2 linked regions of the Natronorubrum tibetense GA33 genome follow. The protein of the gene in region 1 binds, or shares a complex with, the protein of each later gene. Links are inferred from orthologs where the notes say so. Each region holds a gene or a part of one and is shown on either strand. Other genes may lie near its edges.

Region 1 (10,164 bases):
CACGCTCAGAACTGTTCGTAGCCGGCCGTGTCCAGATAGTGATGGGCCACCGTGATCGCCTGATCCGCGTGCAACAGCTCCGGCCCGAGTCGAAGCCGCTGGTCGACGACATCCTCGAGCACCCGCTCTTCGTCGTCGGTAAAGTCCTGATGATCGGAGAGCACGAACACCGGATTCTCGAGTCCGCCCACGTCGACCATCGCCTCACCATCCTCGTGTAACTGTACGACGGTTCCCTCCGTCGCAACCGTCTCGAGCGTCTCCTCGAACCCGCGCCGATACACCTCGATCCCCGGGCTGGGTTCGGCAGGCAGCGCGCCGATGGCCTCGTCGCGGTGTTCGATGGCCTTTCGAACCAGTGCCGCAGTGCTCCGCTCGTCGGGGTTCAGCCGGCGAAGTTCGCTCCCATCGAAGGTGATCGTGAGTTCGTCCTGCACCACGAGATGCGTGCGAACGTCTTCGCGAATCCCGTGGGAGGTGACGAACGACGCGGTGATCGAGCGACAGAGGGCGTCGAGTCGACCGGCGCCGCCCGCGAGGTCGTCAAGCGAGAAATCGGGCTCGGTCGGCACCTCGTGACCGAGGAGTACGAATTGGCGCATATCGGAGGAACGACGACCGACGGGATAGCCGCCACGGTTTTCTGGCGGCCGCCAGTGCTGTTTAGGGAACTCGTACCACGAAATCGAGTGGAAGACGAGGTAGTTCGGTCGGTTTCGATCCATCTCGCGTCTCGATTTGGGGGTAGTTGACATTGCATAGGCATGGCCAACTGTTTCCAGTGTCTCGGCTCTGTACTGCGTATATGGCGAAATCACAGTCGTCACGGACGAGCGACGACGACCCGACGTTACTCGCGATTCTCGAGGGGCGTCCCTGTCCCGACTGCGACGACGGCGAACTCGAGCTCGGCGTCTACAAGGAGAACCGAGCGGCGATCTGTGACAGCTGCGACACCCCGCGAGCTCAGCTGTGGTAGACGGCTAACTACAGTTCGAGCGCGCCAACCCAGGCGTCGGTCCCCCGTTTGGCACACCAATCCTCGTGGGCGTCGTAACAGCCCGAATCCATCGCGGATCCACACGTACACCAGACTTGCTTTTCGCGCGGGACGTCTCGGGTACAGAGCGGACAGCGGGTACGCATACGCGTCACTCCCACACCGAGTAGGGTATTTCTTTCATCGGATTCGCTGACCAGTCCGCGAGACGGGATGCCGCGTGCGTCTGCGTCGAACAGTCCGTCGGCGCGACGCAGCCGAGTTCGGACTCGAGCGACCACGAACGGGTGGGGAGGGCTGAAAGGAGACCTCGCCGTTGGCACGGGAGGCCGTCAGCGGGTCCGCGAACTGGGATACTCGTGGCCGACGATCAGGGCGAGCGCGTGGATCGTGAGGAGTCCGACGAGGATCGACAGCGTGGCGACCGAGTCGATGCCGGCGAGAAAGACCGGAAGATAGGCGACCGGCAGGAGGGTGCCGAGCCAGAATCCAGCAGCGGTGATCGCGTGGCCAAGGTGAACGCTCATGGCATCAGCGCATCGACTCCACTGCGACGAACGAGTCTTCGTGGGCGGAGATCCAGTTGGTCATCAGGGCCTCTTCGCTCGCCTCTCGGGGGAAGATCGCACACTCGTTCGGCGCGTCGTCATTCTCGACGGTCACGTGATCCAGTTCCGTCGTCGGTTCGTCGGGCGGTGACTGCGCGTCGTCGTCAGTGTTGATGTCCGTGTTCATGCGTGGCAGGCGATGGGGGAATCGCTCTGGATACGGCTACCCGAGAGTATCCTATTGTTATCGACCTGCTAATCGGTTGAACAGTGACGATAGCGTTCAGTTCCGCCGCAGTTCAGATCGTTCATTCACGAAACCGAGAACGAAACCGTCGCTAACGTGTACGGCGGAATTACGACCGCCCCGTCAGCTGTTGCCGGCACTGCCGTCGGTGTAGGGGGTGCTTTCGAACCGTCTCACGACGCTCGAGCGCTGCAACCGTGGTGAACTCGAGGCGAAGCGTTGCCGAACTATAGTAGCCACTGCAAGTCATTGCACACCTGATCGCCAGACCGTTCGGCGATCAGTGTGTAAATCGTTGCAGTTGTTACTATATCACAACGAGGCGGATTTCACTGGGCCGGCGGACGGCTGCCGAGCGTCAGCGATTCCGTGATCTCTGCGCCGTCCCGCCAGCAGTCGATCTCGATCGTCTCGCCCGGACTGGTCTCGAGTTCGAGATACGTCGAGAGCGCGTGACGGTCGGGAATCGGTTCGCCGTCGATCTCGAAGATGACGTCGCCGCCGACGGGAACCGGGTCACTCCCCTCGCGGATCGTGGCTTCCTCGAGCACGCCGTCAGCGGCCTCGCCGGGTTCGACGTGAGTGACGATGACCCCGGTCGCTTCGGGGAGATCGTTCGCCTCTGCGATGTGACGATCGACGCTCACGAGCCCGATTCCCATGTAGGGATGTTCGTACTCGCCGGTCTCGATGAGCGACGGTACGACGCGGCTCGTCATCGCCGCCGAGATCGCAAAGCCGATGTTGTCGCCGCCGCCGGCGTTGATGACGCCGACGACGTTTCCGTCGAGATCGACGAGCGGACCGCCGCTGTTCCCGGGGTTGACCGCGGCGTCGGTCTGAACCACGTTCGAGTAGGAGAAGTCCCGGTCCCGCGTGTCGAGCGTTCGATCGACGCCGCTGACGATCCCCTTCGTCATCGTCCCTTCGAGGCCGAAGGGGTTGCCGATCGCGAGCACCTCCTGACCGACCACCGGGTACTCCTCGGAGAGCGAAAGCGGTGTCGCAGCCTCGGGGACGTGATCGGCCTCGAGCACGGCCAGATCGGTGTAGAAGTCGGTGCCGACCAACCGCGTACTCGTCCAGTCGCCGTTGACGTACTGCAGATCGATCTCGTTCCCGTCGGCGACGACGTGGTCGTTCGTGACCACGTAGGAGCCGTCGAAGAGAAACCCGGAGCCCTGTCCCTGCCCTTCCTCACCCGTGAGCGGGTCTTCGATGCCGGAAACCTGAACCTGCGTGACCGAGTCGATGACCGCCTCGTAGATGTCGGTGTAGGTCGAGCCCTCGGCGAGATTGTCCCGGTCGATCTGGCTCGAGGAGTTCCCCTCGATCGAGCTCTCGGTCCGCGGTTCCGCACACCCGGCGAACACGCCGGCGACTCCGGCGGCGGAGAGCGAAAGAAAGCCGCGCCGATCCAGTCCAGAATCGTTCATGTCCGGGGGATAGGACCCTACCCATTTGAACCTCCGGGCTCACGTGTGTTGGTATGTCGTGGTGGTAAACTAGTCAGCACACGAGACGGTTGCTGGGAGTGAGCCACCTACTGACGAGAGTTGGAGTGACGCGCCGGCCGAAGGGAAAACGTGTTACCCGCGGCCGCCCGATTTCCGGGATATGATCACGGACGACGCCCGCGCGCTGCTTGAGACGGGAGCCATCTGCGACTCCTGTCTCGGTCGCCCCTTCGCCGCACGGAGTTTCGGACTGACGAACGACGAGCGCGGCCGGGCGCTGCGCACGACGATCGCGATGGACGACGACGAGGACTACGATCCCGTCGCCCCCGCCGACTGCTGGGTCTGTGAGGGGTACTGCGGCACGTTCGACGCGATCGCGAATACGATCGCGGACGCCCTCGAGACCGTCGACTTCGACACCTACCAGGTCGGCTCCCGCGTGCCGCCGCTGGTCGAAGAGAACGAACGGCTCCTTCGGGAGGACGCCGGGCTCGAACCCGACGTCGGCGAGTCGCTCAAACGAGAAGTAAACCGCGAGGTGGGCATTCGAATCGGAAATATAACCGGGACTGACGTGGACTTCGACCGCCCGGATGTCCTCGCGATCGTCGATCTCGAGGGGTTCGATCCCTTCGAGGCCCTCGACGCCGACTCGGTCACGAGCCACGCGGTCGACGTGCAGGTTAACCCCGCGTTCGTCTACGGCCGCTACCGCAAACTCGAGCGCGATATTCCCCAGACGGAGTGGCCCTGTAGAGAGTGTGGCGGTAGCGGGATCCAGTTAGCCGACACGGGCGAGGAGCCCTGTGACTACTGCGGCGGCTCTGGCTACCTGTACGACACGAGCGTCGAACAGGTCGTTCGCCCCCACGTCGTCGAGGCGATGGACGGCGACGAGGGAACCTTCCACGGCGCGGGCCGCGAGGACGTCGACGCCCGAATGCTCGAGGACGGCCGGCCGTTCGTCCTCGAGGTCAAGCGGCCGAGCACGCGGGAGGTCGACGTCGAATCTCTCGAGCGAGAGATCAACGAGGCCGCCGCGGGATCGGTCGAGGTCGACGGCCTCCGACTCGCGACCTACGACATGGTCGAGCGCGTCAAGGAACACGACGCGAGCAAGCAGTATCGCGCTGATGTCGAGTTCGCTGACCCCGTCGAAGAGGGCGATTTCGAGGCCGCGCTCGAGGAACTCACCGGCGCCACCGTCGAGCAGGACACGCCCCAGCGGGTCGACCACCGGCGAGCGGCGCTGACGCGCGAGCGAACCGTCTACGAGATGGACGGAGAGCTCCTCGAGCCGACGCAGGCTGAGGTTCGAATCCACGGCGAAGGTGGCCTCTACGTCAAGGAACTCGTCAGCAGCGACGACGGCCGCACGGTGCCGAGTCTGGCAGGAGTGCTCGAGACCGACGCCGAGGTGACGGCGCTAGACGTGCTCAGCGTCGAAGGTGAGGACGAACCGTTCGAACTCGAGGCGTACTTCCGGGACGAGCCGCGTGATGACGGGGAGAGGGCGTCGGTAGACGCGTAACTCTTTTTTCTTACCGAGGACGAGGCATCTCGATCTCACCAACTGGTATTGTTGCTACAAATCGGCGATTTCATCGACGTACGACGGCTTGAGCTGTCGTTTGAGGGCGCGAAAATTCGTCGCTTGCGCACGTCCCACGAGTGAAGCCAGTTGCTCGTCCGTGATCGCCGCATCGTAGTACGCAGCGGCGATCTCCTGCTCGATCTCGTCGTCGCATACCGCGTCGTCGAGATACTCTCGGAGTGCAGTAGCAAGGATGTCCTCACGCTCCGTCTCGAGGGCTGTCGCCAGAATATTCGCTCGCTCGACTAGTTCGTCGGGTGCGCGAAACTGAACCCGACTCGGGTTCGAACTCATAACGTGTCAATCTTCCGTCCAGCTTAATAGTAGTACGTGATTGACTGACCGACGATCGGACAACGCAACGGTTTAGCGGCCGGCCGCTGATCCACGTGACATGCAATTCGGCGTCGACGAAGCCGGCAAGGGACCGGTGTTCGGCTCGATGTTCGCCGCGAGCGTCGCACTCGAGGACCCGACGATCCTGCCGAACGGCATCGCGGACTCGAAGCGACTCGCACCCGAGCGCCGCGAGGAACTGGCGGCCACCATCCGCGAGGACGATCGGATCCGCGTCGGCGTCGCCGAGATTACGACGGCGCGAATCGACGATCCAGAAACGGACATGAACTCGCTGGCCGTCGCGGCCCACGCCGAGGCGATCGGCAGCGCCCTCGAGGGACTCGACGACAATGCACTCGAGTCCGACTCGATTGCGGGCCTGTGTGACGCCTGTGACACCGACGCCGATCGGTTCGCTCGACGGGTGAGCCAGGCCTGCTCTGCTGTGTCGTCGCTCGAGGCGCCCACGGATGCACTCGAGATCGACGCCCGCCACGGGGCCGACGACGACTCGAAGATCGTCGGCGCGGCCAGTATCGTCGCCAAGGTCGAACGCGACGCCCACGTCGCCGCCATCGCCGAGGAGTACGGCCCCGTCGGCAGCGGCTATCCGAGCGATCCGAACACGCGCGAATTTCTCGAGACCTACGTCGACGAGCACGCCACACTCCCGCCGTTCGCCCGCGAGTCGTGGTCGACCTGTGAGGACCTGCTGGCCGAGGCTGAACAGACGGGCCTCGAGCAGTTCTGATCGCGGACGTCCCAACTCTCACCTCGATTGACGCGAACTATTAGCTCGTCTCGCGACCGACTCGAGCGGGTTTCGATGGCAGGCTGCCAGCTCATTGCCGTTACGGCGTCCAGTTTCCGTGCTCGAGATGCCGATCTGCACTACCTGTAACGACCCCGTCTCTCTCGACTTCGCACGTGCGTACGGTCACGACGGAACCGTCGACTGGTGTCCGCGCTGTCGAGACGAATAACCGAACGAAAAGATCGAACGACCGCCCGCCGTCTACTTGTCCGTCAGCAGCCGCTGGAGGATGTCCCCGTAGGCTGGACGGGTAATCAGGACCCCGATCAGCACGCCGAGGATGGTGATGATCGCGAACCCGCGCAGGTCGCCGAGGCTCAACACGGCCAGCGGCGACATCGCGATGATCGTCGTCGCGGCGGCGGCCCCGATGATCCAGAACGCCTTGCGGAACCGCGACTCGAACACCCGCTGTGAGCTGACGTCGCCGTCGTCCATCACCTCGTCGGCGATGATGATGAGGTCGTCCACCCCCGTTCCGACGACGGCGATGAAGCCAGCGACGTGAGAGAGATCCAGCGGCATACGTATCAGCGCCGCGAAGCCGAGGAGGATGACCACCTCCGCCATCGCGGTGAGGATCATCGGCGAGGCGACGCGGACGTCGCGGTAGCGCAGGAAGACCATCCCGCTGACGGTCAGCACCGACAGGCCGCCGATGATCAGCGAGTAGAGCTTGAACTGATCGGCGAGCGCGGGCGACAGCGAGTACGTCTGCTCCTGACTGAAGTCAAGCGGCGCGGGCATCGCACCGGCCTGGAGGCTCACCGAGAGGCCCTGTGCCTGTTGTTGGTCCGGCGCACCCATGACGAACGACGGATCGCTCGCCCAGGTCTCGGCCGCCATCGGTTCGGCGAGGTTCTGCCCCATCGAGTGGGCGTCGATCGGCTCGCCGTCGACGACCGTGAGCAGGCAGTACTGCGGTCCGTCGTGGTTGAAGTTGACTCCGTCCTCGCCCCCGCTAAGTTGACACATCCCCTGCCCTTCGCCGGTGAAGCCGAGATCGTTCATTCGGCTCTGAAACTCGGGTGCGGCGTTGCTGTAGACTTCGACCGGGACTTCGTATCCGCCGCCGCGCTCCGAGGTCTGGGGCGGATCGACCGTCGCGATATCGCCGCCCTCGAGCACCGTCTCGTTCGTGTGGTTGCCCGTATCGTCTTCGGGGTAGTAGGCGACGACCTCGACGATACCGCGCTCGGAGAGCAGGTCGCGGAGCTCGTCGGGATCCATGTCCGGCACTTCGGTGACGATGTAGTGCTGGCCGCCGAGCTGTTCGGACTCGTAGGCGTCACCGCCGTCGAGACCCGCCTCGTTGATCTTCGACTGGATGGTCTCGATCATCTGAGTGCGCGTCTCGGCGGTCACGCCGTCGCGGATGTCCTCGTCGGGATCGACCTCGACGCCGGCTTCAGCGAGCGCTGCGGCGAACTGTTCTTCGGTCACTTCGTCAGTGAACACCTCGGCGTGAACGTTGCCGTCGTCGTCGACGCTGACGCGTGCGTCGCCGGTCTCGAGTTCGAACTCGTCGTTGTCGTAGAGGATCGACTCGATCTCGTTGAGCCGTTCCCGGTCGACCTGGCCGTCGTCTTCGTCGACGGCCCCGGCGTCGATATTCTCGGCGGTCATGCCGATGACGGGTGCGCTAATTCGGGTCCCGCCGTCGAGCCCGAGCCCGTACTCGAGGTTCGTCGGGTTGTCGTTGACGCTCTCGCCGTCGACGTAGCTGTCGTCGGCCATGATGCCACCGGGAATAAAGAGGGCGACGAGGGCGAAGCTGACGAAGACGAGCAACAGCATCAGCCGCCAGTACTCCTTGACGAAGCTGATTGGCCCCATTATGATCTCACCCCGTGGAACTTGTACCACCGAAGCAGGCTCAGATTTAACATGTACGTATTCATCAGGTCGGCCGCGAGGCCAACGAAGAGGATGATCCCGATCGACGCCAGCAGTTCGACGCCGAACAGCCACGCGGAGATGCCCATCACGAGCATCGCGGCCATCGACGTGACCGTCATCGTGACCCCCGTCCGTGTCGCCTGAAGGGTGCTCTCGTAGAAGTCACCCTGCCGGCGCAGGATCTGGTTGTTCAACAGGATGTCCGAGTCGACCGAGTAACCGATCAACATTAACAGCGCGGCGACGGTCCCCAGCGAGAGCGAGATGCCGGTGACCGTCATGAACGCGAGCGGGATCACGATGTCCGAAAACGCTGAGAGGACGATCGCGATCGACGGGACGAACGTCCGAAAGAGCAAGAACGCGAGCACGCTCATCCCGAGGAACGCGACGGCGATTCCCAGGAGGGCAGTCTGCTGGGTCTGTTCGCCGAAGGTCTCCGAGACCGTCCGCTCCTCTTGGACGACGGCTGTATCACCATCCTGCGCTAGGTTCGCCTCGGCTTGCTCGGTCAGCGACGAGAGGTCGGTCGAGGTGAACTGGATGATGTACTGATTCTCCGTGTCGGGGGCGGTAACTGCCTGCACCGACTCGGGCTCCTCGTTGAACGCCTGTGCGATCTCCTCCTCCGAGGAGGTGGTCTGGACCGTCAGCTCGGAGCCGCCGGCGAAGTCCATCCCCAGCTGTACCGGCGCGCCGGTCGCGAGAAACGAGCCAGTGAGGACGAGCAATGCAACCGCGAGAACGGCTAGCGGCACCGCCGCGAGTTGGCGGTTGCTGTACCGGGTGTAGTCGAACTCCGGTACGTCGAAATACCCCATGTACGCGACCACTGGGGGTCAGCTAAAGTAAGCCTTCTCAATTTCTACAGCATGTTTTTCGAAGAACGTTACTCTCGGGGCGGTGAGCTGAAGCCGTTCGAGACCGTCTCGGTAGTTATGACGCCTGAATCAGGTCAGAATTCGGGACGATCGATCGAACCGACCGATCAGTCGAGCACGAGGACCGCCGAGCGCGTCGTGATTTCCTATCCCGCGGACCTCTCCGACTGGGGACGGTTTCAGGTCGAGAAGCCGTCGTTTCGCGCGTTCCTGCGCAAGACTCGAGACGAGGCTCGAGCGGGCGACGTCTGGGAGGAGTTCGTCGGCGTCGGCTGCTGTGGCAACACCTTGGACGTCCCGCTGCGCGTCGAACGCGTCGACGGCGGCGCTCGAGTCGACGCCGAAACCGAGATCAGCTACGAGGTGCGGGAGGCCTGCGGGCTCGAGGGTAGCTGGCGCGTCCAGAGCGAGGACGGACCGAGTCGCGCCTGAAGACGACGCTCAGCGGCCGCTGTCCGAGCCGGTTCCGCGACGCCTGCGCGGAGCGGACCCGAGCCGGTTCGACCGTCAATCCGGCAGATAGCGAACGCTCAGCACGCCGTCCTCGGGGGAGCGGCGAACCTCGACGCGAACCGCTTCGAGTCGTGCCGCACGGGCCACCGTCTCTTCGTCGTCGAGGACGTCCTGAGCTGCCGCTTCGACCTCGTCTTCGGGGACGCGGAAGACGTGAATTTCGCCGGTACCCGCGCGCTCCTCTTGAATCAGGTCACCGATGTCAGCGTCGGCGGCCAGTTCCTTCTCCAGTTGGGTGGGCTCGAGGTCGCTGTCGACCAGGTCGATCGAGCGCCGGTCGTCGACCTCGACGACCTGCCACGTCACCTCGAGCGGCGGGTCGGGGGCGACGGTCGCCTCGAGGACATCGTGGACCTCGAGGCCAGGATTCGACGCGAGGGTGTGGACCTGTGCAGTCTCGACGTCGCGGACGACGGCCGACTCGCTCTCGGCGTGGGTGACGACGAACGTGCCGGTGGTTTCGGTCATGGTCGGTCGTACGGCGGGGTTCGGTTTCCGGGTTTCGGCTTTCGGCCGCGCGCTCCGCGCTCGAAAACGGAGTGGACACCCATTCACTCAGTTACTCAAAATACAATCTGACGTGAAAATGTACTAAGATAACTTATCTCCGCTGACTAGTGTGCATCTACGGATGGCATCCATACACGATAACCTGTTCACCGCGTTAGCGGATCCAGAGCGACGGCAAATTCTATTCGACCTCGCGGACGAACCTGACTCGGTCAATATCGACTCTCCACCCGACACGATCGCGAATGGCGGCAACGAACGGTTCAAACGCTACCACGTCCATCTCCCCATGCTGGACGATTATGGCTTTATCAACTGGTATCCGAACGCCAACGCGATCGAATCGGGTCCTCAGTTCG
Region 2 (9,928 bases), 650 kb from region 1 along the record:
AGACCGCCAAACCGGTCACGGAGGTGAGCTGATGCGGGTCTGTTCGATCGTCGGCGCTCGGCCGCAGTTCATTAAGGCCGCGGTCGTCTCGCGGGAGCTGCGGGCGGTCGGCGAAGAGGTGTTAGTTCACACCGGCCAGCACTACGACGAGGAGATGTCGGACGTCTTCTTCGACGAACTCGGTATCCCGGAGCCGGACTTCAACCTCGGCGTGAAGTCGGACACCCACGGCCGCCAGACCGCGAAGATGATCGCCGAGATCGAACCCGTCGTCGAGGAGACCGAGCCAGATGTCATCCTGCTCTACGGCGACACGAACTCGACGCTCGCGGGAGCCATCGTCGGCTCGAAATGCGACGTGGTCGTCGCACACGTCGAAGCCGGCTTGCGCAGTCACAACCGCGAGATGCCAGAGGAGATCAACCGCGTGCTGACGGATCACGCCTCGGATCTCCGTTTCGCGCCGAGCGAGCAAGCTGTCGACGCACTCGCGACCGAGGGGATCACCGAGGGCGTCTACTGGACCGGCGACGTGATGTACGACAGCATTCTCGAGGTTCGCGAGCGGGTCGCGGATCGGTCGGACGTCCTCGACGACCTCGGACTCGAGGCGGGCGAGTTCATCCTCTCGACGGTCCACCGCCAGCACAATACGGACGCCCGGGCGAACCTCGAGTCCATTCTCGACGCTCTGTCAGATGCGCCGTTGCCGGTAGTGTTTCCGGCCCATCCCCGAACGATCGACCGACTCGAGGAGTACGGGCTTCGGGAGCGAGCGGAAGAAGCACTCGAGATCATCGAACCGCTGGGTTACCTCGACTTCGTTCGGCTGCTCGACACCGCCGAACGCATCGCGACGGACTCCGGCGGCGTCCAGAAGGAGGCGTTCTTCCTCGAGACGCCCTGCGTGACCATGCGGGAGGAGACGGAGTGGACGGAGACCGTCGACGCCGGCTGGAACGAACTCGTCGGGGCGGACGCGGACGCCATCCGCGAGGCGCTGCGGGGCGATCGGACGCCCGAGGAGACGCCCGAACCCTACGGCGACGGGAAAGCCAGCCGTCGGATCGCAGATATCCTCCAGCGACACGTCGACACCGCCGAGTCGGAGTTGGCGGTCGAGTCGCTGGCGTCGGACTGATATCGTCGGGCGAGCTGCCCGTCAGGCGTCCTCGAGCGCCGTGCCGAAGGCCGATTCGATCGCCTCGGCCTTGCTCCGATCGTAGAGCGCAGCCGCGGGGTGGAACGACGGTCTGACGAGTCGGCCGTCCCGTGCAGGTCGGTGATCGTCTCGTCCGTCTCGAGGATCTCGACCGTCGCGAAACTGCCAATCGGCACGACGACGGACGGGTCGACGCGTACGAGTTCGGCTTCGAGCACCGGCCACCGGACCTCGGTCTCGTCGACAGGCGGGTCGTGATTCTCGGGCGGGCGCACCTTGACGAGGTAGACGAGTATTGAGACGATACACCGTCTCGTCGTTCGAACGATGAGCTACAGGACGGTGACGCTCTTTGCCAAGTTCCGCGGTTTGTCGATCGGTCGATCGAGCGCGTCGGCCAGCCAGTAGGCGACCAGCTGGAGCTGGACGTTCGCAACGATCGGCATCACAGCCGGATGCGTCTCGGGCACCTCGAGGACGAAATCGGCGTGGCTGCCGACCGTCTCCGGCGAATCGGTCACCGCGACGACCGGCGCTCCGCGAGCCTGCACCTCCGTCACGTTCCCGATCGTCGCCGACGTCTTCTCCCGGCTCGAGACGACCGCGAACACCGGCGTTGCCTCCGTGACAAGCGCCAGCGGCCCGTGTTTCAACTCGCCGGCCGGGAACCCCTCGGCGTGTCGGTACGTGATCTCCTTGAGCTTCAACGCCCCCTCGAGCGCGACCGGCGCGTTGTACCCTCGGCCGATGAAGAAGTAAGCGTCGGACTCGAGAAACGCCTCGGCGACTGATCGGGCGTTCGAATCGTCCAGTACGGACTGGATGTAATCTGGAAGCCGCCGGAGTTCGCGAAGGTGCTCGCGCGAGGCGGACGAGGAGGGATCCGCGGTCTCGGCAAGCGCGGTCGCGAGCAACGAGAGGGTGACCTGTTGGGAGGCGAAGGACTTCGTCGCGGCGACGCTGATCTCCGGGCCGGCCCGGATGTAGAGCACGTGGTCGCACTCCCGTGCGGCAGAGCTGGCGACGACGTTGGTCAGCGCGAGCGTCGTGGCACCGGCGCGGTTGGCCCCCCGAAGCGCGCGCATCGTGTCGGCCGTCTCGCCGCTCTGGGTGACGCCGACGACGAGCGTTTCCTCGTCGACGGGCAGCTGGTCGGCGTCGTACTCGCTCGCGACGAACGTCTGGGCGGGGATCCCGCGGCGCTGGAGCAGCCGCTCGCCGAACAGGCCCGCGTGATAAGACGTTCCGCAGGCGACGAACTGGACCGCCGACGGGCTCTCGAGTTCCTCGAGTTCGGGAAGCGAGACGGTAGCACCCAGCTCTTCGATGCGACCGCGCAGACAGTCCCGAATCGCGCGGGGCTGTTCGGTGATCTCCTTTCGCATGTAGTGGTCGTAGCCGCTCTTGCCGGCGTCCTCCGGATCCCAGTCGATCGTCTCGACCGACTTCTCGACGACGGAGCCCAACTCGTCGGAGACGGTCACCGACGAGGGCGAGACCGCCGCGAACTCGCCATCGTCGAGGTAGACGACCTGGTTCGTGTACTCGATGAACGCGGGAACGTCGCTCGCGAGGAAGTTGCCGTCGGCTCCGAGACCGAGGACGAGCGGTGACTCGTCCCGGGCGACGAAAATCGTCTCGCAGCTGGGGAACACCGCGGCAATGGCGTAACTCCCATCGAGTCGGTCGATCGCCGCACGAAACGCGGCGAAGCGGTCGGCACCCTTCGCCCGCTCCCGATCGATGAGGTGCGGGACGACCTCGGTGTCGGTGTCGCTCCGGAACTCGTAGCCGGTCGCCGACAGCTCCTCGCGGAGTTCGCGGTAGTTCTCGATGATTCCGTTGTGGACGACGGCGACCGAACCGTCGGGACTCGTGTGCGGGTGGGCGTTGACGTCCGACGGCGGGCCGTGCGTGCTCCAGCGCGTGTGGCCGATCCCCGTCGGGCCGTCGAAGCCGTCGACGGCGTCGCTCCCGATCCCGGTCTCCGAATCTGCGCTCCCGTCGAACTCGGTACCGCCGCCAGCGAGCGCCCGCTCGAGTTCCGAGAGTTCGCCCTGGCGTTTTTCGACAGCGAGCGGCGCGTTCGCCACCGCGATTCCGGCCGAGTCGTAGCCGCGGTACTCGAGGTTCGACAGACCGTTGAGAAGTCGCTCGAGGACGGTATCGTCCGAATCGCCGCCGGCGTAACCGATGATGCCGCACATCAGGAACGCACCTCCATTTCGTCCTCGATCGTGCCGCAGATCGTCGCGCCGGCGGCGATCGTCGCAGTGGCCCCGACGATGGTCCCCGGCGCGTACGTCACGCCGCCGCGGTCGGTAACCCGATCGGCGAGTAAGGCCCCAATCGGCTCGTCTTGGAAAAACCGGTTGCCGACGCGAACGTCCCCAGGTCCGCCCGGAACGACGGACCCGTGGCCGACGTCGACACCGATGCCGGTCACGCAGTCGACGACCGTCGCGTTGGCGCCGAGGCGGCTGTCGGCGTCGATCACGCTCCGCTCGACGACGGCGTTCGAGCCGACGGTCACGTTCTCGCCGAGACAGGTGTGCGGGCCGACGACCGCCCCGGGACCGACCTCGCAGTCGCGGTCGATCACCACCGGCGATCGGATCGTCGCCGAGCCGTGGACGGTCGCGGACGGCGCGATCGCCTCGTCGATCACCCCGGTGTCGAACAGCGCATCGGAGAGATCGAGCAGATCCCACGGGTAGGTCGCGTCGAGCCAGTAGCTGTCCGAGACGGTCCCGCGAACCGTCTCGTCGCTCTCGATCAGCGTCGTAACAGCGTCGACCAGCGAGGACTCGCCGTTGGTCGGCTCCGTTCGGCGGATCGCGTCGAAGATCGAGGGCTCGACTGCGTAGACGCCGGCGTTGAGTTTGTACGCTCGATCGTCCTGCGGCCGTTCGACCAGCTCCGTGACGGTGCCGTCGTGCTCGAGAATCACGCCGCCGTACTCGCCGATCTCCTGTCGCCTGACGAGGCCGATCGTCGCGGCGGCGTCGGCGTCGTGCGTGGCAACAACGTCGTCGATGAGTCGGCTGTCCACGAGCTGATCACCGTTGACGACGAGGGTCGTTCCGTCGACGACCGACGACGCAGCACGGAGGGCGTGGCCTGTTCCGAGCTGTCGATCCTGGCGGACGTACGTGAGGTCGGCCTCCCGATAGCTCGAGCCGAAGTAGGACCGAATTCGGTCGCCGCGGTAGCCGACGACGACCGTGATCGAGTCGATCCCAGCCTCGATCAACTGATCGAAGACGTGCTCGAGGATGGGCCTGGTTCCCGCCGGGAGCATCGGTTTGGGTCGATTTCGAGTCAACGGCCTGAGGCGGGTTCCCTCGCCCGCCGCGAGGACAACCGCAGAAGGAAGACTCATACCGAACGGGCGATTTCTCGGTATTTCGTTTGTGTCACCTTACTGTACGTTAACAGACAGCATACTCCTCTCGAGAGCGAACGGGGTGAAACGACACCACAACGTCGGACCGCAGTCACCGTTTCGACGACAAATACGAGATTTCGACGCGGCGGTACCCGCCGCTTCGGCCGCGTCGCGCTCGCGCGTAAAGGGTGGCTTTTTATGGCAACCGTCCGTACGCCGAGTTATATGTTCAAGGCCATCGTGAGCGCGGCAACGCTCACCAGCGCGCTCGATTCGGTGAGCGTGCTGGTCGACGAGTGTAAAATTCACCTCGAGGAAGACGGCCTCGAGATTCGGGCCGTCGACCCCGCCAACGTCGGCATGGTCGACCTCTCGCTCGAAGCGGCGGCGTTCGAATCCTACGAAGCCGACGGCGGGCTGATCGGTGTCGACCTCTCGCGACTCGAGGATATCGCAGGCATGGCCGAATCCGGCCAGCTCATTCAGCTCGAACTCGACGAAGAGACGCGAAAACTCCACATCCAGATCGACGGGCTCGAGTACACCCTCGCGCTCATCGATCCCGACTCCATCCGACAGGAGCCGGACATTCCGGATCTCGACCTGCCCGCGGAGGTCATCCTCGAGGGTAAAGATGTCAACCGCTCGGTCAAAGCGGCCGACATGGTGAGCGATCACATCGCACTCGGCGTCAAGGAGGCAGACGAGTACTTCTACGTCGACGCGGAGGGCGACACCGACGACGTCCACCTCGAACTCACCCAGGAGGACCTGATCGACTTGCAGGTCGGTCCGGCCCACTCGCTGTTCTCGCTCGACTACCTCAAGGACATGAACAAGGCGATTCCCTCCGATACCGAGGTCACGCTCCATCTCGGCGAGGAGTTCCCCGTCAAGATCTACTTCGGCTTCGCGGAGGGGCAGGGACAGGTCACCTACATGCTCGCACCGCGCATTCAGAGCGACTGATCGCGCCGCCTCAAAGTAAAACCGTTCTTACGGTGGGGCGTTTTCTAGTTATTACTCGTAGCGCCGAATTTGGCTAAGTTCGTCCTGGTAGCGTGGCCAGATGGCACTCCTCGTTGAGATATCACCGAACGGATGTGTACGCACCCTTATTTAAAAATACGATATAGTAAGGATACGACCTACCAGTCTCTCCACAGTAGACCACGTATGCCCTCCGCAGACGATCAGACGGACGCCTCAGAGGCAGCCGAACTCCGATACGTCGCGACGTTCGATCCCGACGCCGGCGAGCAGGCGAGTGACGCCGTCGTAACGGCGGTCGCCACGCTTACCGGTGACTCCCCAGTGGAACTCAGCCCGCTCTACGAGGCCGTCGAACCCGACGCGCTCGACTCGCTCGTCCGACACGCCCGCCGCAGCGACGACGCCGGTGTCCACCAGCTGTGGTTCAGCTACGAAGGGTTCGACGTCGGCGTACAGAGCAACGGCGAGATTCGAATCCGACGGGGTCCCGTCGCGGCCGAGCCGTAATTCGAGTACCCAATCCTCCAGTAGCCGAACGGAACCCCCGCCGAGCGCGCTGTCACTCGTGTTCGTCGAGAAACGCCAGCAGTTCCTCGTTCACGTCCTCGGCGTCCTCGATGAAAAACAGGTGCGAGCCGCCCTCGAACCGCTCGAGTCGGGCGTTCGGAATCGCCTCCTCGAGTAACGTCGCGTTCGCCGCGGGGACGACCTGATCGTCGGTTCCGTGGAGAACCAGCGTCGGCACTCGAATGCTGTCGAGACGGTCGCTGACATCGAAGTTCAGGACGGCGGCGGCCTGTGCCTCCCGGGCCGGGTCCTCGGCGTCCTGTTCGAGTCGCCACTCGAGGATCCGGTCCATCAGGTGCGGGTTCCGGTTCGTGAACCGTTCGTTGAACGCGGGACGCATGCGATGACGGAGTTTTTCACGCTCGCTGGCCCCCTTCGGAACGTCGAAGATGAACTCCTGAGTCTCCTCTGGGACCGGAACGGCGTCCGGACCGCCGTGGCTCGTACAACAGAGCGTGAGCGTCTTCGCGCGGGTGTACTCGATCGCGTAGCGCTGGGCGATCATCCCGCCCATACTCGCGCCGACGATGTGGGCCTCTCGAATGCCCGCGTCCTCGAGGACGGCCTCCAGATCGGCCGCGAGGCCCCCGATGGAGTACCCTGCCAGTTTGAAGATGAGCGGCGCGCGGAGTTTGCGGGGGAGTCGCGGGAGGATCGGCGGCAGTCCGGTGTCGGATTGGCCCGTCCCGCGGTTGTCCGGCGCGATCACGTCGTAGCCGTCGCGGACGGCCTCACGCTGCCACCGCCACATCCACCGGCCGTAGCCCAGTCCCTGCACGAAGACGACAGGGGTACCGCCGTCCTCGCTTTCCTCGCGCTCGTAGTAGATCGACACATCGTCGCGTAGCGCCCGTGGCATACTCGGAGTGACGTATCGGATCCCCTTGAAATCGACCCTCATCTGCGCCGTCAACACCGGGAGTCGCCGACGATCGAGCGATCCAATCACCGGTTACCGTCCCCCGCGATCCGACGAACAATCAGCGGGTTTAACCCCGCGCAGTAACATCCCATTACCGATGCAGCGACTGCACGCCCGGTACCCGTTCCTCGAGGCTGCCCGCGACGCGGTGGCGACGGAGGCCGTCGACTTGGCCACCGTCGTCGAGCAGGACGAGGCGGTCGTCGACCGCGCTCGCGAGCGCGTCGTGGCGGCGCTCGAGGACGGCGAAACCGGCGAATCGCGGCGGGAGGCCCGCGTCGAGTTGCTCTCCTACCCGGTGGCGCGCGTGCTCGTCTCGATGGTCGAGGAAAACATCCTCGTACGGAAGTACGCCCGCGCCGAAGCCGCGACGGCCTACGACCGCTTTACGGCCGACCTCGAGGAGACGACCGAACTCAAAAGCGTCGAGTCGACGGGGCTCGACCTCGAGACGCTCCTCTCGGAGTTCGACCTCGACAGCGATGTCCGAGAGATCCCCGACGGCTACCAGATCGACGTCGGAACCTACCTGCCACTGGCGGAGGACTGCTGGGACGACGAGTGGCGACTCGTCAACCGCGCGCTGGCCGACGGCGAGGTACCGGTCTCGGAGGCCGAACTCCTCGTCTTGCTCCAGGAGGCCATCCGGAGTCGGATCGAGGAGGGGCTTCCGTTCGACGTTCCCGACGTCATCGCGACCGCGCTCGAGGAGGAAGAAGCCGAGATTCGGGAGGTACTTGCCGACCTCGAACTCACACGGGAGATCGACACCGTCGTTCCGGACCTGTTCCCGCCATGTATGAAGGCCCTGCTCGATCAGATTCAGAAGGGCGAACACCTCCCACACCACTCACGGTTTGCGATCACCGCCTTCCTGGCGAACATCGGGATGACGACCGACGAGATCGTCGATCTCTACCGCGTCAACTCGTCGTTCGGCGAGGAGATGACTCGCTACCAGACCGATCACATCCGCGGCGACTCCTCGCCGACGGAGTACTCCGCGCCCTCCTGTGCGACGATGCAGTCCTACGGCGACTGCGTGAACAAGGACGACCTCTGCGAGCGCATTCCGCATCCGATGGCCTACTACGAGGAGCGGATCGACGACGCCGACGACGACGAGGTCGAGGACTGGCGGGAGAAGGGCGACGAGAGTCAGGAAGCGAGCGGCGATTGATCAGGACGAACCGGTGCTACCGAGCGCGCGACTATTTTTCGGGCTCCTCGGACAGTTCGTCGGCCTGTCGCTGAATGTCCTGCAACGCCTGTTCCTGTTCGCCACGAGCGAGACCGCCCGATTCGACGTGTCGGCCCTCGTACTGCCAGGAGGGAATCGCGTCCCAGACGTCGGACCCCCCATCGTCGGTGTTCCCGTCCTCGTCGTCGCCGCCCGTTCCCGACGTTGACCCCGACGACGACAGCAACAGAACGACGCCGAGCACGGCCAAAACAGCCAGTGCACCGCCGGCAAGCACCGGATCGACGACGGAGGTCGTCCGTACGAGCAGCGAGGTGCCGAGGAGCACGAAGACGGCGACGACGGCGAGCCGTCGAAGACGACGCCCCGATCCTGCTCGCGACTCCGAACTGGCGTCGATATTGTCCATATCTACTGTCATCTACGGGGCGTGAAAAAGATGTTGCAGATTCGCCAGTTCGGCTCACCGGGCAGCGTGGACGGCCGAACTCAGGCTGCGCTCTGGGCGTCAGGGTCGTCGTCCGCCTCGAGTCCGTCCTCGGGATCGTTCAGGACGAACGCGAGGGCGATGCCGACGGCGGTCAACAGGAGGATGAAGCCGACAATCGCGATGACGAGCATCTCTCCGCCGTCGGTCGACATGGCTTGTCCGTTGCCACCGTATTCGGAGCCGATACCGATCATGACGCCGAGCATCAGGAGGACGGCGGCGACGGCGACGACGATTTCGATGATTCGCTCACGCTCGAGCATTACTGGATCGATTTCGGCGGGCCGGGCAAAAGCGCTTCGAAGGGCGCGCCGGTGCAGTTCGGGCGGCGACCCGACCCACCGGTCCGCCGAGCGGTCACGGTTGCGTTCGCGACGTCCTCGCTGCGGCCTCTCGAGTGGTCTTACGCTAACGTTATTTCTTCTCCCGACCTATATTGTGTGCCATGTCCCCACTACTCATGGAAGACGTAGCAGTTGTGACGGGTGGTTCGAGCGGAAACGGACGTGCGATCGCCCGCCGGTTCGCCGCAGAGGGGGCCGACATCGTCGTCGCGGATATTCAGGAGTCGCCTCGAGAAGGCGGAGAACCAACGCACGACCTGATCGAAGCCGAAACCGATGCGAAGGCGACGTTCGTCGAGTGTGATGTCACGAAAGTCGATGACCTCGAATCGGCGGTCGAGGCCGCCGAGGAGTTCGGCGGCGTCACCGTTATCGTGAACAACGCGGGAATCTTCCACGGAGAGGAGTTCCTGGAAGTCGACGAGGACGAGTTCGGTCGGATGATGGACATCAACGTCAAAGGTGTCTTTTTCGGCGCACAAGCGGCGGCAAAGCGGATGGTCGAAACCGGTGGTGGCCGGATCATCAATCTCGCGTCGGTTGCCGGCCTCGAGGGGTCGGGTGAGTTCGTCACCTACTGCGGGACGAAAGGTGCTGTGCGACTGCTCACATACGCGATGGCGGCAAAGCTGGGGCCCGATGGCGTTCGGGTGAACGCGATCCATCCGGGTCTGATCGAGACGTCGATGACGACTGACGACTACCCGATCATGGGTACAGATGCCGAAGCCGACTTCTTGCAGGCGATCCCGACACGGCGGGCTGGCCAACCCGAAGACGTTGCGGACGCGGCGCTGTATCTCGCAAGCAATCTCTCGGACTACGTGACCGGTGAATCGCTCGTCGTCGACGGCGGGATGA

Evidence for each region.
Region 2: the proteins of rnhB (region 1) and NATTI_RS0108720 are in contact, whole or in part, in a crystal structure (PDB 3P83), measured with the Archaeoglobus fulgidus proteins. The link is inferred for Natronorubrum tibetense GA33 from one-to-one orthologs. Residues at the interface, in WP_010878125.1 of Archaeoglobus fulgidus: Ala74, Ile178, Ala179, Ile183, Arg190, Ser195, Asn196, Leu197, Arg198, Gln199, Lys200, Thr201, Leu202, Asp203, Phe205; in WP_010877842.1 of Archaeoglobus fulgidus: Val39, Ala42, Asn43, Val44, Ala45, Met46, Leu125, Asp168, Ser194, Asn218, Tyr219, Pro220, Ile237, Leu238, Ala239, Pro240, Arg241, Ile242, Glu243, Ser244.

Annotation. Positions count from the first base shown.
Region 1 is NZ_KB913017.1:1,035,795-1,045,958, reverse strand. What follows is about bases 4,124-7,091. They hold rnhB (ribonuclease HII), read left to right. Parts: upstream 4,124-5,243; coding sequence 5,244-5,939; downstream 5,940-7,091. Other genes in these bases: NATTI_RS0105475 (preprotein translocase subunit SecD), read right to left, coding at 6,204-7,091; NATTI_RS27605 (DUF7563 family protein), read left to right, coding at 6,067-6,171; NATTI_RS0105490 (hypothetical protein), read right to left, coding at 4,841-5,143; NATTI_RS0105495 (tRNA pseudouridine(54/55) synthase Pus10), read left to right, coding at 4,124-4,786. In the rest of the region: tRNA (pseudouridine(54)-N(1))-methyltransferase TrmY, read right to left, coding at 6-602; NATTI_RS26415 (HVO_A0556 family zinc finger protein), read left to right, coding at 806-979; NATTI_RS26005 (hypothetical protein), read right to left, coding at 988-1,146; NATTI_RS0105510 (hypothetical protein), read right to left, coding at 1,333-1,527; NATTI_RS0105505 (DUF7511 domain-containing protein), read right to left, coding at 1,532-1,735; NATTI_RS0105500 (S1C family serine protease), read right to left, coding at 2,125-3,231; more of NATTI_RS0105495, read left to right, coding at 3,413-4,123; more of NATTI_RS0105475, read right to left, coding at 7,092-7,838; protein translocase subunit SecF, read right to left, coding at 7,838-8,722; NATTI_RS0105465 (hypothetical protein), read left to right, coding at 8,840-9,214; NATTI_RS0105460 (DUF5812 family protein), read right to left, coding at 9,290-9,763; NATTI_RS0105455 (hypothetical protein), read left to right, coding at 9,927-10,164. UniProt on the Methanocaldococcus jannaschii protein: Endonuclease that specifically degrades the RNA of RNA-DNA hybrids.
Region 2 is NZ_KB913017.1:1,680,760-1,690,687, reverse strand. What follows is about bases 3,916-6,647. They hold NATTI_RS0108720 (DNA polymerase sliding clamp), read left to right. Parts: upstream 3,916-4,775; coding sequence 4,776-5,519; downstream 5,520-6,647. Other genes in these bases: NATTI_RS0108710 (alpha/beta fold hydrolase), read right to left, coding at 6,103-6,647; NATTI_RS0108715 (HalOD1 output domain-containing protein), read left to right, coding at 5,727-6,050; NATTI_RS0108725 (sugar phosphate nucleotidyltransferase), read right to left, coding at 3,916-4,544. Outside these bases: NATTI_RS0108745 (DUF354 domain-containing protein), read left to right, coding at 1-32; wecB (non-hydrolyzing UDP-N-acetylglucosamine 2-epimerase), read left to right, coding at 32-1,141; NATTI_RS27475 (hypothetical protein), read left to right, coding at 1,273-1,461; glmS (glutamine--fructose-6-phosphate transaminase (isomerizing)), read right to left, coding at 1,495-3,369; more of NATTI_RS0108725, read right to left, coding at 3,369-3,915; more of NATTI_RS0108710, read right to left, coding at 6,648-6,969; DNA primase regulatory subunit PriL, read left to right, coding at 7,130-8,212; NATTI_RS0108700 (hypothetical protein), read right to left, coding at 8,244-8,642; NATTI_RS0108695 (DUF7472 family protein), read right to left, coding at 8,723-8,986; NATTI_RS0108690 (SDR family oxidoreductase), read left to right, coding at 9,169-9,928.